DNA from 4 places in the Streptomyces sp. NPDC003032 genome. Region 1 is predicted to be linked to each of the others. Evidence: riboswitches for the same ligand, from Rfam matches in the RefSeq annotation. Region 1 holds a riboswitch; each other region holds the start of a gene.
The links. Region 1 has a riboswitch for cyclic di-AMP ahead of ACWDZ7_RS01135 (NlpC/P60 family protein). Riboswitches for the same ligand answer to the same signal wherever they lie in the genome.
Positions count from the first base shown of each region.

Region 2: another riboswitch for cyclic di-AMP. It lies ahead of ACWDZ7_RS32900 (M23 family metallopeptidase); the one in region 1 lies ahead of ACWDZ7_RS01135 (NlpC/P60 family protein).
Region 3: another riboswitch for cyclic di-AMP. It lies ahead of ACWDZ7_RS20170 (M23 family metallopeptidase); the one in region 1 lies ahead of ACWDZ7_RS01135 (NlpC/P60 family protein).
Region 4: another riboswitch for cyclic di-AMP. It lies ahead of ACWDZ7_RS15560 (transglycosylase family protein); the one in region 1 lies ahead of ACWDZ7_RS01135 (NlpC/P60 family protein).

Region 1 is NZ_JBSFTT010000001.1:226,739-229,935, forward strand. It holds gene pcrA (DNA helicase PcrA) at 1-1,174, opposite strand, end outside; cyclic di-AMP (ydaO/yuaA leader) riboswitch at 1,404-1,559, shown strand; gene ACWDZ7_RS01135 (NlpC/P60 family protein) at 1,568-2,776, shown strand; gene ACWDZ7_RS01140 (hypothetical protein) at 2,875-3,197, opposite strand, start outside.
Region 2 is NZ_JBSFTT010000031.1:21,192-24,388, forward strand. It holds gene ACWDZ7_RS32895 (aldo/keto reductase) at 1-429, opposite strand, end outside; gene ACWDZ7_RS32900 (M23 family metallopeptidase) at 551-1,651, opposite strand; cyclic di-AMP (ydaO/yuaA leader) riboswitch at 1,663-1,810, opposite strand; gene ACWDZ7_RS32905 (PP2C family protein-serine/threonine phosphatase) at 2,053-3,197, opposite strand, start outside.
Region 3 is NZ_JBSFTT010000013.1:115,445-118,641, forward strand. It holds gene ACWDZ7_RS20165 (GntR family transcriptional regulator) at 1-544, opposite strand, end outside; gene ACWDZ7_RS20170 (M23 family metallopeptidase) at 754-1,557, opposite strand; cyclic di-AMP (ydaO/yuaA leader) riboswitch at 1,570-1,732, opposite strand; gene ACWDZ7_RS20175 (M16 family metallopeptidase) at 1,963-3,197, opposite strand, start outside.
Region 4 is NZ_JBSFTT010000009.1:193,548-196,744, reverse strand. It holds gene eno (phosphopyruvate hydratase) at 1-268, opposite strand, end outside; partial or broken gene ACWDZ7_RS15565 (LysM peptidoglycan-binding domain-containing protein) at 600-803, opposite strand; partial or broken gene ACWDZ7_RS15560 (transglycosylase family protein) at 933-1,322, opposite strand; cyclic di-AMP (ydaO/yuaA leader) riboswitch at 1,327-1,498, opposite strand; gene ACWDZ7_RS15555 (transglycosylase family protein) at 1,693-2,784, opposite strand; gene ACWDZ7_RS15550 (cytochrome P450 family protein) at 2,927-3,197, opposite strand, start outside.

The DNA of each region.
Region 1 (3,197 bases):
CGCCGGCGCCCTGGTTGGTCCACAGGTTCTTCGGTCGGCGGCTTTCGTTGCGCTCGATGACCGCGTTCGCCGCCGTCAAGATCGTCTGCGTGGAGCGGTAGTTCTGCTCCAGGAGGATCGTCGTCGCGTCGGTGTAGTCCTCCTCGAACTGGAGGATGTTCCGAATGGTGGCGCCGCGGAAGGCGTAGATCGACTGGTCCGCGTCACCCACCACGCACAGCTCGGCGGGTTCGGCGGGGTCGCCGGGGTTACGGCCCTCGCCTCCGGAGGGGCCGACCAGCTCGCGCACGAGGGCGTACTGCGCGTGGTTCGTGTCCTGGTACTCGTCGACCATGACGTGCCGGAAGCGGCGGCGGTAGTGCTCGGCGACGTCCGGGAAGGCGCGCAGGAGGTGGACCGTCGTCATGATCAGGTCGTCAAAGTCCAGCGCGTTCGCCTCGCGCAGACGCGACTGGTACATGGCGTAGGCCTGGGCGAGGGTCTTCTCGAAACCGTCGGCGGCCTGAGCCGCGAAGTCCTCCTCGTCGATCAGCTCGTTCTTCAGGTTCGAGATCTTGGCGCTGAACGACTTCGGCGGGAACTTCTTCGGGTCGATGTCCAGGTCGCGGCAGACCAGGGCCATCAGACGCTTGGAGTCCGCTGCGTCGTAGATCGAGAAGGAGGACGTGAAGCCCAGCTTCTTGTACTCGCGGCGCAGGATGCGGACGCAGGCGCTGTGGAAGGTGGACACCCACATCGCGTTGGCCCGGGGGCCCACGAGATGCTCGACGCGCTCCTTCATCTCGCCCGCGGCCTTGTTCGTGAAGGTGATCGCGAGGATCTGACCGGGGTGCACACCGCGCTCGGCGAGGAGGTACGCGATGCGGTGGGTCAGGACGCGGGTCTTGCCGGAGCCGGCGCCGGCGACGATGAGCAGCGGCGAGCCCGCGTGCACGACGGCCGCGCGCTGGTTCTCGTTCAGCCCCTCGAGGAGTGTCGCCGGGTCGATGACCGGGCGCGGGGCACCGTCGCGGTAGTGCGAGTCCCGGGTCATGGGCACGTCGAACTTCCCGCTGAACAAGTCGTCCGGAACCGGTTCCGGAGCGCTGTCCTCGGGCGGCGGCGGGGGTTCTTCGTCCGCGGCCCGGGAAGGCTGCAGGTCCGCCAGGAAGCTGTCATCAAAGAGGCTGCTCATCGCCTCCCGAGTCTAGGCGGCCCCACTGACAACCCGCTCCGGGTTCCGGCCACCTTCTGCTGGGCGTCCGGTCACACTCCGCCACACCGCTGCCGGCCGACGCCTTGAGCCTCGTAAAGTCACGAAAACGTATCGGGCATATCGAACAGCAACCTTCACACGCGTCGCACAAGTTGGCTAGCGTGCAGCGCGGGCTGCTCGTCCCCCGCCGGCGAACCTCGCCGGGAGCGGGTGGCCTCCGCCGAGTCCGACGCGTTCGGAGCCGGGGACCCACCGAGAACTTGGGGTGAATCGGTCCCGTACGCAGTACGGGACCGTAGGGCAACCTTCCGAACCACCCGCCCGAACCCGACAGCTAACCCGGTAGGCGGTCTACGGAAGGAGTCGCCTCCCTTGGCGTCGCACCGCAAGCCGCGGACCCGGACAGCCGGAATTCGCACCGCCCCCGCCGTCGGCATCACGACGGCGGCCCTGACCTCCGTGGCGCTCCTGTCGCAGAGCGCGCAGGCAGCCCCCTCCGCGCCGACGAAGCCCAGCCTCGAAGAGGTGCGGAAGAAGGTCGACGACCTCTACCACCAGGCGGGCGTGGCCACTCAGAAGTACAACTCGGCCAAGGAGAAGACCGAGAAGCAGCGCAAGAAGGCCGACCGCCTGCTCGACGACGTGGCCAAGCGCGCGGACAAGCTGAACGAGGCGCGCCAGCGGCTCGGCTCCTTCGCCGCCGCGCAGTACCGCACCGGCGCCGCCTCCCAGACGGCCACGATGATGCTGGCCAACGACCCGCAGGGCTACTTCGACCAGAACCACCTGGCGGACCGGCTGACCGCGCGGCAGAAGAAGGCCGTCGACGACTACCAGGCGGAGCAGGCGTCGGCGACGAAGCAGCGCACGAAGGCGGCGAAGAGCCTCAAGACGCTGAGCGACTCCCGGGACGACCTGAGGACGAGCAAACGGACCGTCCAGACGAAGCTGGGCGAGGCGCGCGAGCTGCTTTCGGAGCTGACCGCCGAGGAGAAGGCGCGCCTCGCCGCGATCGAGCGGAAGAAGGAGCGGGAGGCCAAGCGCAAGGCCGAGGAGCTGGCCCGCAAGGAGGCCGCCGAGGCGGAGCGCAAGCGCAAGGCGGAAGAGGCGGCGCAGAAGGAGCAGGATCAAGGGCGGGAGCAGGGGCGGGACCAGGGGCAGGACGAGGGCCAAGGCTCGGGCGTCGGGTCCGGGTCCGGGTCCGGGTCCGGGAGCACCGACGGCAGTTACGCCACCAAGGCCGCGAAGGTGATCGACTTCGCGGAGGCCCAGATCGGCAAGCCGTACGTCTGGGGTGCCACGGGACCCGACTCCTATGACTGCTCCGGGCTCACCCAGGACGCGTGGAAGGCCGCGGGAATCTCCCTGCCGCGCACCACATGGGATCAGGTGAAGGTCGGCACGACCGTGAAGACCGCCGCTGCCCAACCCGGTGACCTGGTGTTCTTCTACGACGACATCAGTCACGTAGGGATCTACATCGGCGACGGCAAAATGATCCACGCCCCGAAACCGGGCGCCAACGTCCGCGTCGAGTCGATCTACTACATGCCGATCCACAGCGTGGTGCGCCCGGCGTAGCCACGAAAAGCAGCCTCTACGAAGCACCCTCTACGCGCGCGTGGCCCGTACTCCCGAGAGAGTGCGGGCCACGCGCGCGTAGAGGGTCGTTCGCGGGATCAGGTCCACAGCACGGCGATGAAGATGTTCACCGTGGTCAGCAGGCCCACCGCGCCGAACATGCCCTTGTCGACCTTCTCCTCGTCCCGCTTCACATAGACCAGCGCGAGGATCACGATCAGCACGGCCATCTTGATGCCGATCTTCAGGTTGTTGACCGCGTTGTCGTCCGCCTGGTTGAGGCCCACCAGGGCCACACCGGTGACAAGCATGATCAGCGCGCCGTGCAGCATCGCGGGGCTGAAGCGGGCGGCGCCCTGGCCCATCTGCTTCATCTGGGTCAGGAAGCCACCCAGGAGGGAGGCGATGCCGATGATGTGCA
Region 2 (3,197 bases), on a different contig from region 1:
CAGTTCGTCGAGCGCCCCGATGATCTCCTCCACCGGGACGGACGGGTCGTCGAAGTGGGTGTAGTAGAGGTCGATGTAGTCGGTGCCGAGGCGGCGCAGGGACGCGTCGGCGGCGCCCTTGATGGTGCTCGCGGCCAGGCCCTTGTACTCGGGGTGGGAGCCGGCCTTCGTCGCGACGACCACGTCCGAGCGGTTGCCGCGCTCGGCCAGCCACTCGCCGATGAGGGTCTCGGACTCGCCGCCCTTGTTGCCCTCCACCCAGGCCGAGTAGGCGTCGGCGGTGTCGATGAAGTTCCCGCCCGCTTCGGTGTAGGCGTCGAGGACGGCGAAGGACGCGGTGCGGTCGGCGGTCCAGCCGAAGACGTTGCCGCCGAGGGAGAGAGGGAAGACTTCGAGGTCGGATGAGCCGAGGGAACGAAGAGGAGTCATACGTTCCTCAACGTCCCTTCCGGAAACCGAATTCCGGGAACTCCCTCAAAGGAAGGTCGAGTAACGCGAGGGAACGTCAGGTCACGCCCGCCCCGGAGTCACGCCCGCCCCGGCGGACCGCTCAGGGATTGAGGCCCTTGCTCCGCAGCCAGCCCAGCGGGTCGACGGTGGCGCCGCCCGGCGTGTGGACCTCCAGGTGGAGGTGCGGCCCGGTGACGTTGCCGGTCGCGCCGACGCGGCCGATGACGTCGCCCGTGCTGACCTTCTGCCCGGCGCTGACGTTGAGCGAGGACTGGTGGCAGTACCAGATCTCGGTGCCGTCCGACAGCTCCAGGACGGTGCGGTAGCCGTACGCGCCCGCCCAGCCGGCCTCCTTGACAGTGCCGGTGTGCACGGCCTTGAGCGGGGTACCCGTCGGAGCGGCGAAGTCCAGACCGGTGTGCTGCCCGGAGGACCACATGGACCCGGAGTCACCGAAGTGCGAGGTCAGGGTGTACGAGGAGGTGGGGATCGCATAGCTCTTCGCGAGCTTGGCGCGGCGCTCGGCCAGGGCCTTGGCCTCGCGGGCCTCCTCCTCCTTCTTCTTCTTGGCGGCGGCCTTGGCGGCCGTCTCGGCGTCGGCCTTCTGCTCGGCCTGCTTCTGCTGGGCGGCGGCCTCTTCGGCGGCCCGCTTCACGGCGGTCTGCTCGGCCGCGGTGCGCACGGCGGCGTCCGCCTGGTCCTGCTGGTTCTCCGCCTGCTGCATGATGCGGGCGCGCAGTGCCTCGCCCGCGTCGGTGGTGCCCTGCTCGGCGTCGGCGGTGCTGACACCGGCGGCGGTGAGCGGCGCGGCGGCGACGACGGCCTCGGAGCCCGTGGGGTCCGCGGAGTCCGGCGCGTCGCCGTCGGATATCAGGGAGCCCACGCCGGGAAGGGACCCGGCCTCGGGCAGCGAGTCCGTGACGGCGCCCAGGTCGGGCATCGAGATGGAGACGGGCGGCTTGCCGTCCTGCGCGGTGGCGATGCCGCCCGCGCCGACGGCGGCGATGACGCCGACGCCAAGGACGGTGGAGCTGCGGGCGAGCCCGCCGCCGCCCTTCTTGTGCACACGGTGCCTGCCGCGGACGGGACGGACGGAGTCCTCAGTGGGATTCCATTCCTCCCAGGTCTCCTCGTCGTACCCACCGAATTCGTCGTCGTTCGGTACGTACACCGCTTGGGGGGCAGGCCGGTTGGACGCCACTGGGGCGCACTCCTTTCCTTCCTTCTCGCCTACCGGGTTAGCTGACGGGTTCGGAGTAGGAAGGTCTCCTACGAACATCTGGCACGGATGCTCAGATGCCCGATTCACCCCAAGTTGGTGGTTCCCCGGCTCCCTTGCGGGATTAGGCGTGTGCGCGCGGAGCCGTCTCTAGTGACGGCTGGGACGACCGCGCTGCGTTATCGAACGTTAATAGAAGGGGGTGCCGTATTCCAAGCCGTTCCAGTTGATCGTTAACGCTCCCCGTCCGTACTTAATGGGACACGGGCGTCTGAATCGGGGCGAGTTGACCTCCCGTCAGCGCGCCGCCGACTCTCCGTCAGCTCCCCGCCCGCTCCCCGCCTGCCCCCCGCCTACTCTCCGCCGAGGACCTCTGTTGCACTTCAGTCACGCACGGTGACCATCGCGTCCCCGCCCGCCGGCCGCCGCACCGCGAGCAGCGCCATGTCGTCCGTCGCCGCGCCGCCCGTGTGCCGCCGGACCTCCTGCGTGAGCGTGGCGAGCAGCGCGTGCGGTCCCTCGCGGCCGGGGAAGATCCGCCCGCCGAGCCGGGTCGCGGGATCGTAGAACTCCCCCGCCGCGTCCCGTGCCTCCGAGAGGCCGTCCGTATAGAAGAGCAGCATCGCGCCGGGCGGGAAGTCCGACTCGTCCGCCCGGTCCGGCCAGACCCCCAGGTCACCCATGCCGAGCGGCAGCGCGGGGTCGCTCGCGGAGAGCACGCACAGCCGCCCGTCGCCGCGCAGCAGCAGCGGCGCCGGATGTCCACGGTTGACCAGCCGTACGACGCCCTCGCCGTGCCGGATCTCCGCGAGGACGGCCGTGGTGAACCCCTCGAAGGCGTCGAGCCCGTCACGCCGGGTGCCCTCGCGCGCCAGCGCCCGCTCCAGGCGCTGCGCCACCGCCTCCAGGGTCGCCTCCTGCTCGGCGGCCTCCCGGAAGGCGCCGATGACGACGGCGACGGCGGCCACCGCGCCCATGCCCTTCCCGCGTACGTCGCCGACGATGAGCCGCACACCGTGCGGGGTGTCCTGTACGGCGTACAGATCGCCGCCGATGAACGCGTCGGCCTGCGCCGCCTCGTACCGCGCCGCGATGTCGAGCCCGCCGATCCGGGGGTCCGGCTGCGGCAGCACGGCGCGCTGGGTGGCCTCGGCGATGGAGCGGGCGGTGGCGAGCCGGTCGTTGCCGCGGCAGACGACGCGGTTGATGACGGTCGCGAGGACGGCGACGGTCACCACGGTGAAGAGTTCGGTGATGGCCTCGACAGGGCTGGTGACGGCGTTGCCGTAGTGCAGCACGAGTACGGCGACGGAGGCCGCGGCGCCCGTCAGGGCGGTGTTGAGCAGCGAGTAGAAGGGGGCGGCGATCAGTGGGGCGGCCGCGAAGAGCGGGGCGGCGGTGAACTCGGCCGGGGTCGCGGCGTCGTACCCGACCCCGACGACCAGGAGCAGGACGGGCAGGGCCCGGACGAAGGCCCGCTCGTGCGCGGTGGTTCCGCCGCCGCCGGTTCCGCTGCCGCCGGTTCCTC
Region 3 (3,197 bases), on a different contig from region 1:
GGGCGACCGCGTCGACGATCGCCGCGTGCTCGGACCAGGAGTCGACCGGCGCGACCGGGGCCTCGACGACGTACATCCAGGCGGTCTTGCGCCGGAGCTGGGTGAGCAGCGCGATCAGCCCGGGGCTGCCGGAGGCCTGGGCGAGCGTCTCGTGGAACCAGCCGCCCAGCGAGCGCAGATCCTCCCCCTGCCCCCTCCTCGAGCGCTCAAGGCCCAGTCTGACGAGACCGCGCAGGACCTTCAGATGCGCGTCGGTGCGGCGCTGGGCGGCGCGGGCCGCGGCGAGCGGCTCCAGCAGCATGCGCAGCTCCAGGAGGTCGGCGGCCTCCTGCTGCGTGGGCTCGGCGACGCAGGCGCCCGCGTGTCTGCGCGTGACGACGAAGCCCTCGGCCTCCAGGGTGCGCAGGGCCTCGCGCACGGGAACGCGGGAGACGCCGTAGCGGCGCGCGAGAACCTCCTCGGTGAGCCGGCCGCCTCTTTCGTGGGCACCGGAGACAATGTCGTCCCGGATGGCCGTGCACACCGAATGCGCGGGAATACGCATGTCCGGACCTCCGCCTTAATCCCCGCGAAACGCGGTCGACCGACGCTCGTTCGGTGACTCTATTGCAGAGCTTCGGAATTTCCGATGGCGGGCCGGAATCCATGGATATCTTTTGGCCAAAGGCGGGCGGGTGGCCGAAGGCAGCGGGCCGGGGAAACGACGAAGGCCCCGGCTCGGGAGAGCCGGGGCCTTCGGTGAGGCGCGAAGGGTCAGACGTTGACGCCGTGCGAGCGGAGGTACGTCACGGGGTTGATGTCCGAGCCGTACTCCGGGCCGGTGCGGGCCTCGAAGTGGAGGTGGGGGCCACTGGAGTTGCCGGTGGAGCCCGAGAGGCCTATCTGCTGGCCCGGAGTGACCGTCTGACCGACGGTGACGCCGAGGGAGTTCAGGTGGCCGTACTGGGTGTACGTGCCGTCGTTCATCTTGATGACGACGTTGTTGCCGTAGGCGCCGCCCCAGCCGGCCTCGACGACGGTGCCGGAGCCGACCGCGTGGACCGGAGTGCCGGACGCGGCGTGGAAGTCCACGCCGGTGTGGCTGCCGGAGGACCACATGGCACCGCCGGTCTGGTAGCCCGTGGAGACGTACGAGCCGGAGATCGGGGAGACGTAGGTGTTCAGGCGCTTGCGCTCGGCCTCGCGGGCGGCGCGCTCCTTGGCCTCGCGCTCCTTCTTGGCCTTCGCCTTGGCGTCGGCCTCAGCCTTGCGCTTGTCCTCGGCGGCCTTCTTCTTGGCGGCCGCTTCGGCCATCTTGGCGGCGGCCGCGTCGTCGGCCGCCTGCCGCTGCGCGGCGGCCTGCGCGTCGATGCTCTCGGCGAGCGAGTCGCCTACGGAGATCGCCTGCGTGAGTCCCATGTGCTCGACGGCCGCGTCGTCGGCGGCGGCCAGCGCCGGAGCGGCCAGGCCTCCGATGACGCCGGTCGTGGTGAGCGCGGCGACACCCGCGACGTTCGCGGAGGTGCGGGTGAGGCGGCTGGGACGACGGTGCTTCCCGGTGGCACGGGTGAACGCCATGAAGCGGCTGATCCTTTCCTTCCTTCTCGCCTACCGGGTTAGCTGACGGGTTCGGAGCAGGAAGGTCTCCTACGAGTCCCTCGCCTGACGGCAAGGTGCCCGATTCACCCCAGGGGACATGTGGGTCCCCGGCTCCCCTGGCTCGCGCCGTACGGGGACTCGGCGATGACTGTCCGGTGCCGCGGATGCGACGTACTGCGTGACGAACAGCCGGATCGAAGCTAAGCGCGCCTGCTTTCAATCGACAAACACAACGCCACTTTTGTTGCGCACGCCACACGGCAGACAGGCAACCTCCATACGAATTCGGGCATATGAGGACCCCGGCGGCCGTAACGGTCACCGGGGTCCGATATGTCCTGACTGTCGCTCAGTCCGTCACCGCTGACGGTGCCCGGCCGGCACTCAGCCGCTGACCACGCTCACTTCACCGATGCCGAGCGCCCTGACGGGCTCCTCGATCTGCGCGGCGTCGCCGACGAGGATCGTCACCAGGTGGTCCTCCGGGAAGGCGCTCACGACGGCCGCGGTGGCCTCCACGGTGCCGGTCGCGGCCAACCGGCGGTACAGCTGCGCCTGGAAGTCGTCCGGGAGGTTCTGCTCGACCTGGTCGGCGAGCGTGGCCGCCACGGAGGCGGCCATCTCGTACTTGAGCGGGGCCACACCCACCAGGTTCTGCACCGCCACGTCGCGCTCGGCGTCGGTCAGACCCTCCGCGGCGAGGGTGCGCAGGACGTTCCAGAGGTCGTCCAGCGCGGGCCCCGTGGAGGCCGTGTCGACCGATCCGCTGATGGCGAGCATCGCGGCGCCCGTACCGTCCGGCGCGGAGCGCAGGACCTGGCTGAACGCGCGTACGCCGTAGGTGTATCCCTTCTCCTCGCGCAGGACGCGGTCCAGGCGGGAGGTGAGGGTGCCGCCCAGGCAGTACGTGCCGAGGACCTGGGCGGGCCAGACGCGGTCGTGCCGGTCCGGGCCGACGCGGCCGATCAGCAGCTGCGTCTGCACGGCTCCGGGACGGTCCACGATGACCACGCGGCCCGTGTCGTCGGCGGTCACCGCGGGCACCGGACGCGGCTCGGCCGTGCCGCCCGTCCAGGTGCCGACGGTGTCCGCCAGGACGGCGTCCAGGTCGGTGCCCGTGAGGTCGCCGACGACCACCAGGGTGGCCGTCGCGGGGCGGACGTGCTTCTCGTAGAAGGCGCGCACCGCCGCCGAGTCGATGGCCGTGACCGTCTCCTCGCTGCCCTGGCGGGGACGGGACATGCGCGAGCTCGCCGGGAACAGCTGCTTGGACAGCTCCTTGGCGGCGCGGCGCGCCGGGTTGGCGGCCTCGTGCGGGATCTCGTCCAGGCGGTTGCGTACGAGACGTTCGATCTCGCTGTCCGCGAAGGCGGGGGCGCGCAGGGCGTCGGAGAGCAGACCGAGCGCCTTCGGGAGGCGGGAGACGGGGACTTCGAGGGAGACGCGGACACCGGGGTGGTCGGCGTGCGCGTCCATCGTGGCGCCGCAGCGGTCCAGCTCTGCGGCGAACTCCTCGGCGGAGTGCTTGTCGGTGCCTTCGTTGAAGGCCCTCGCCATGATCGTGGCGACGCCGTCGAGGCCCTCCGGCTCGGCGTCCAACGGCGCCTCCAGGTGGACCT
Region 4 (3,197 bases), on a different contig from region 1:
TCAGGCGCTGCTCGGTGGCGTCGTAGCCGACGAGCTCCGGGCCGATCTGCTCGATGACGGCGAGGACGGCCTTCTCCACGCCCTTGCCGTGGTAACGGTTGGGGTCACCGTCGCGGAGTTCGATGGCCTCGAAGGCACCGGTGGAGGCACCGGACGGGACGGCGGCACGACCGGTGCTGCCGTCGTCGAGGCCGACCTCGACCTCGACCGTGGGGTTGCCTCGGGAGTCCAGGATTTCCCGGGCTACGACGACGTCGATGGACGGCACGAGCATCTCCTTCTGGGAGTGTGACGCGTAAACACGATTACGCCGGGCCGCTTCGGCCCTGCGTCTCCTGAGCCTAACCGGCCCGGAGCCTTCGGCCAGCCGACCGCCCGTCCCCTGGGACGGAGGAGAGCCCAAACGGCCGGGAAACAGGGCGTAAGCCCCCTTTTTCTACTCGCTGGTAGCGAACAGTGGCCGGAGAGCGAGCGGAGGACGAGCGGCGGGCGGACACGGCCCCGCCCCGGTGCGTACGGGGGATACGCGCACCGGGGCGGGGAGCCCGTGGGGACGGGGAGAGCGGCCGTGCGTCCGCCGAGGCACGGCCGCGGGCGGGTCAGCTCAGGTGGAGCTGCTGGCCCGGGTAGATGAAGTCGGCGTCGTCGATGATGTCGCCGTTGAGCTTGTAGACCTTCTGCCAGCCGCCCTTGACGTCGTGCGTCTCGGCGATCTTGGAGAGCGTGTCGCCGGTCTTGACCTTGTACTCGCCGTCGCCCTTCTCGACCGTCTTGCCGGTCGGGGTCTCGACGGTCTTCTTGGACTCGGTCTGCGGCGCGGGCTGCGGCTTCGGGGCCTGCTGCGTCTGCTGCGGGGCGGCCTGCTGCCGCGGCTGCTGCGGCTGCGGCTTCGGCTTGGCCTGCTCCTGCGGGGCCTGCTGCTGCGAGCCGCCACCGCCGCCGTTGTACGCGGCGCCCGAGAGGCCGACGCCACAGCTCGGCCAGGCACCCTTGCCCTGACCGGCGAGGACCTTCTCGGCGATCTCGATCTGCTGGGCCTTGGAGGCCTTGTCGGCGCTCGGCGCGTACTTGGTGCCGCCGTACGCGGCCCAGGTGGACGGCGAGAACTGCAGGCCGCCCTGGTAGCCGTTGCCGGTGTTGATCGACCAGTTGCCGCCGGACTCGCACTGGGCCACGGCGTCCCACTCGGCGCCGGTGGCGGCGGAGGCCGAACCGGCGGCCATCAGCGGGGCGGCCACGGCGACACCGGTGACACCGGCGAGCGTGACGACACGGGTGGTCTTGGACGGACGGCGGTGCTTGCCCTTGCTGGAAAACAGCATGAGTTGATCCCCTCACCGACGCCTGCGAGGTGAGCTGTCGGGTTCGGGCCAGTGAAGTTGCCCGGACGCGCTACTCGTAGCTACTCCTAGCTACTCGTATGGCGCCTTCACCCCTAGCCGTTTCGCAACGGCGCTTACCTTGGGTCCCCCGCTCCTGCCTACGGCGCTCGAAGCGACGACTGTTCCCGTCCGGCCGTTGGCAGGATTCGGCGTACCGACCGGCGGGGCCCACCAATGGCGGGCGGTCACGACCGTAGACAGGGGATCGCCGGAATTTCAAAGGCGATCAGGGCTTCTGAGACCCATCTCTCACTTGCACCAATAGGGACATTCGGCACGAAGTCCCCGCCGGACGCTTCGTCAACTTCCCTTACTTTTCGCCCAAATCGAGGCTCTGACCGGGGAGAATGAGGTCCGGGTCCGCGCCGACGGTCTTCTTGTTCTCGGTGTAGAGCTCGCGCCAGCCGCCATCGACGTCGAGGTCGTCCGCGATCGCTGAAAGGTTGTCCCCGGAGCGGACCTTGTACGTCCCGTCGGCGAGCTTCTCCGAGCGGTCCGCGCCGCGCGAGGCGTGCCGTCCGGGACGGTCGCCGGAGGCGGTCTCGTCCGCGCGGTCGCCGCGGTGGCGGCCGGAGGCGGTGTCGTCGGTGGGAGCGGCCGGGTCCTCGGACCCGGGGGAAGTGCTGTCCTTCCGCCCGGACTTGCCGGGATCGCCCGCCCCGCCCTTGCCGTCCGTCTTGCCCGCGTCGCTCTCGGGGCCCTCGGCACCCTTGTTGCCCTCGGTGCCCTTGTTGCCCGTCTTGTCGTGATTCTTGTCTCGGGAGGTGCCGTCCGAGCCGGGCGTGTCGCTCGCGTCGTCGCCGTCGCCGTCGGGGGAGCCGGGGGCGTCTGACGTGCCGTCGGACGGGTCGGCGGAGCCGGAGGACTTGTCGTCCGGCTTGGTGTCCGGCTTGGCGTCCGACTTGTTGTCCGACTTGTCCGCGCCCTTGTCCTTGCCCTTGTCCTTGTCCGGGGACTTCTCGGAGCCGGTCGAACCGGACGAGTCGGGGACGACCGGGTCACCCGGGTCCACGTCGGCCGCGGCGCCGCCGTTGGTGAGTCCGGCGATCGGGGCGCAGCTCGGCCAGGCCGCGGGGCCCTGGCCGTCGAGGATCTTCTCCGCGACGGCGATCTGCTGGGACTTGGAGGCCTGGTCGGCGCTCGGCGCGTAGTCGAGGCCGCCGTGCCGCTCCCAGGTCTCCTGTGAGAGCTGGAGCCCTCCGTAGTAACCATTGCCGGGGTTGGCGCTCCACGCGCCGCCGCTCTCGCACTCGGCGAGCTTGTCCCAGGTCGCCGTCTCGGCGGCGCTCGCGCTGGTGGCTCCGAGGAGCGGGATGGCGATGGCGGATCCGGTGACTCCTGCCGCGACGATGAGGGCCGGGGCCTGGCGGGGGCGTCGGTGACGACCATTGCCGGAGAGCATGCGGTTGCCTTTCACGAGACTATTGCGGCGACAGGGGCACCGGGGTGCCCGAGTCGACGTGAACGTAGCCGCAGTCGAACGCTTGTCACAAGTCGATGCAGGGGAGATCACGCGAACATCACAGTCGTGACGCTCCGTCAGTTCAGTCCCGTTCGGCGGCCGTTTTCTGTGCGGTTGTGAACTCCACCGGCAGGGTGCGCAGTCCTCGCATGATCAGCCCGCCACGCCACCGCAAATCCTCGGGGTCGGCCGCTAGTTGCAGATCGGGAAGGCGCCGCAGCAGCGTCGCGAGGGCGGTCTGGCCCTCCAGGCGGGCGAGTGGGGCGCCGAGGCAGTAGTGGATGCCGTGCCCGTATCCGAGGTGCTGGTTGTCACTTCGGGAGAGGTCAAGGGTGTCGGGCCGCTCGAAGCGT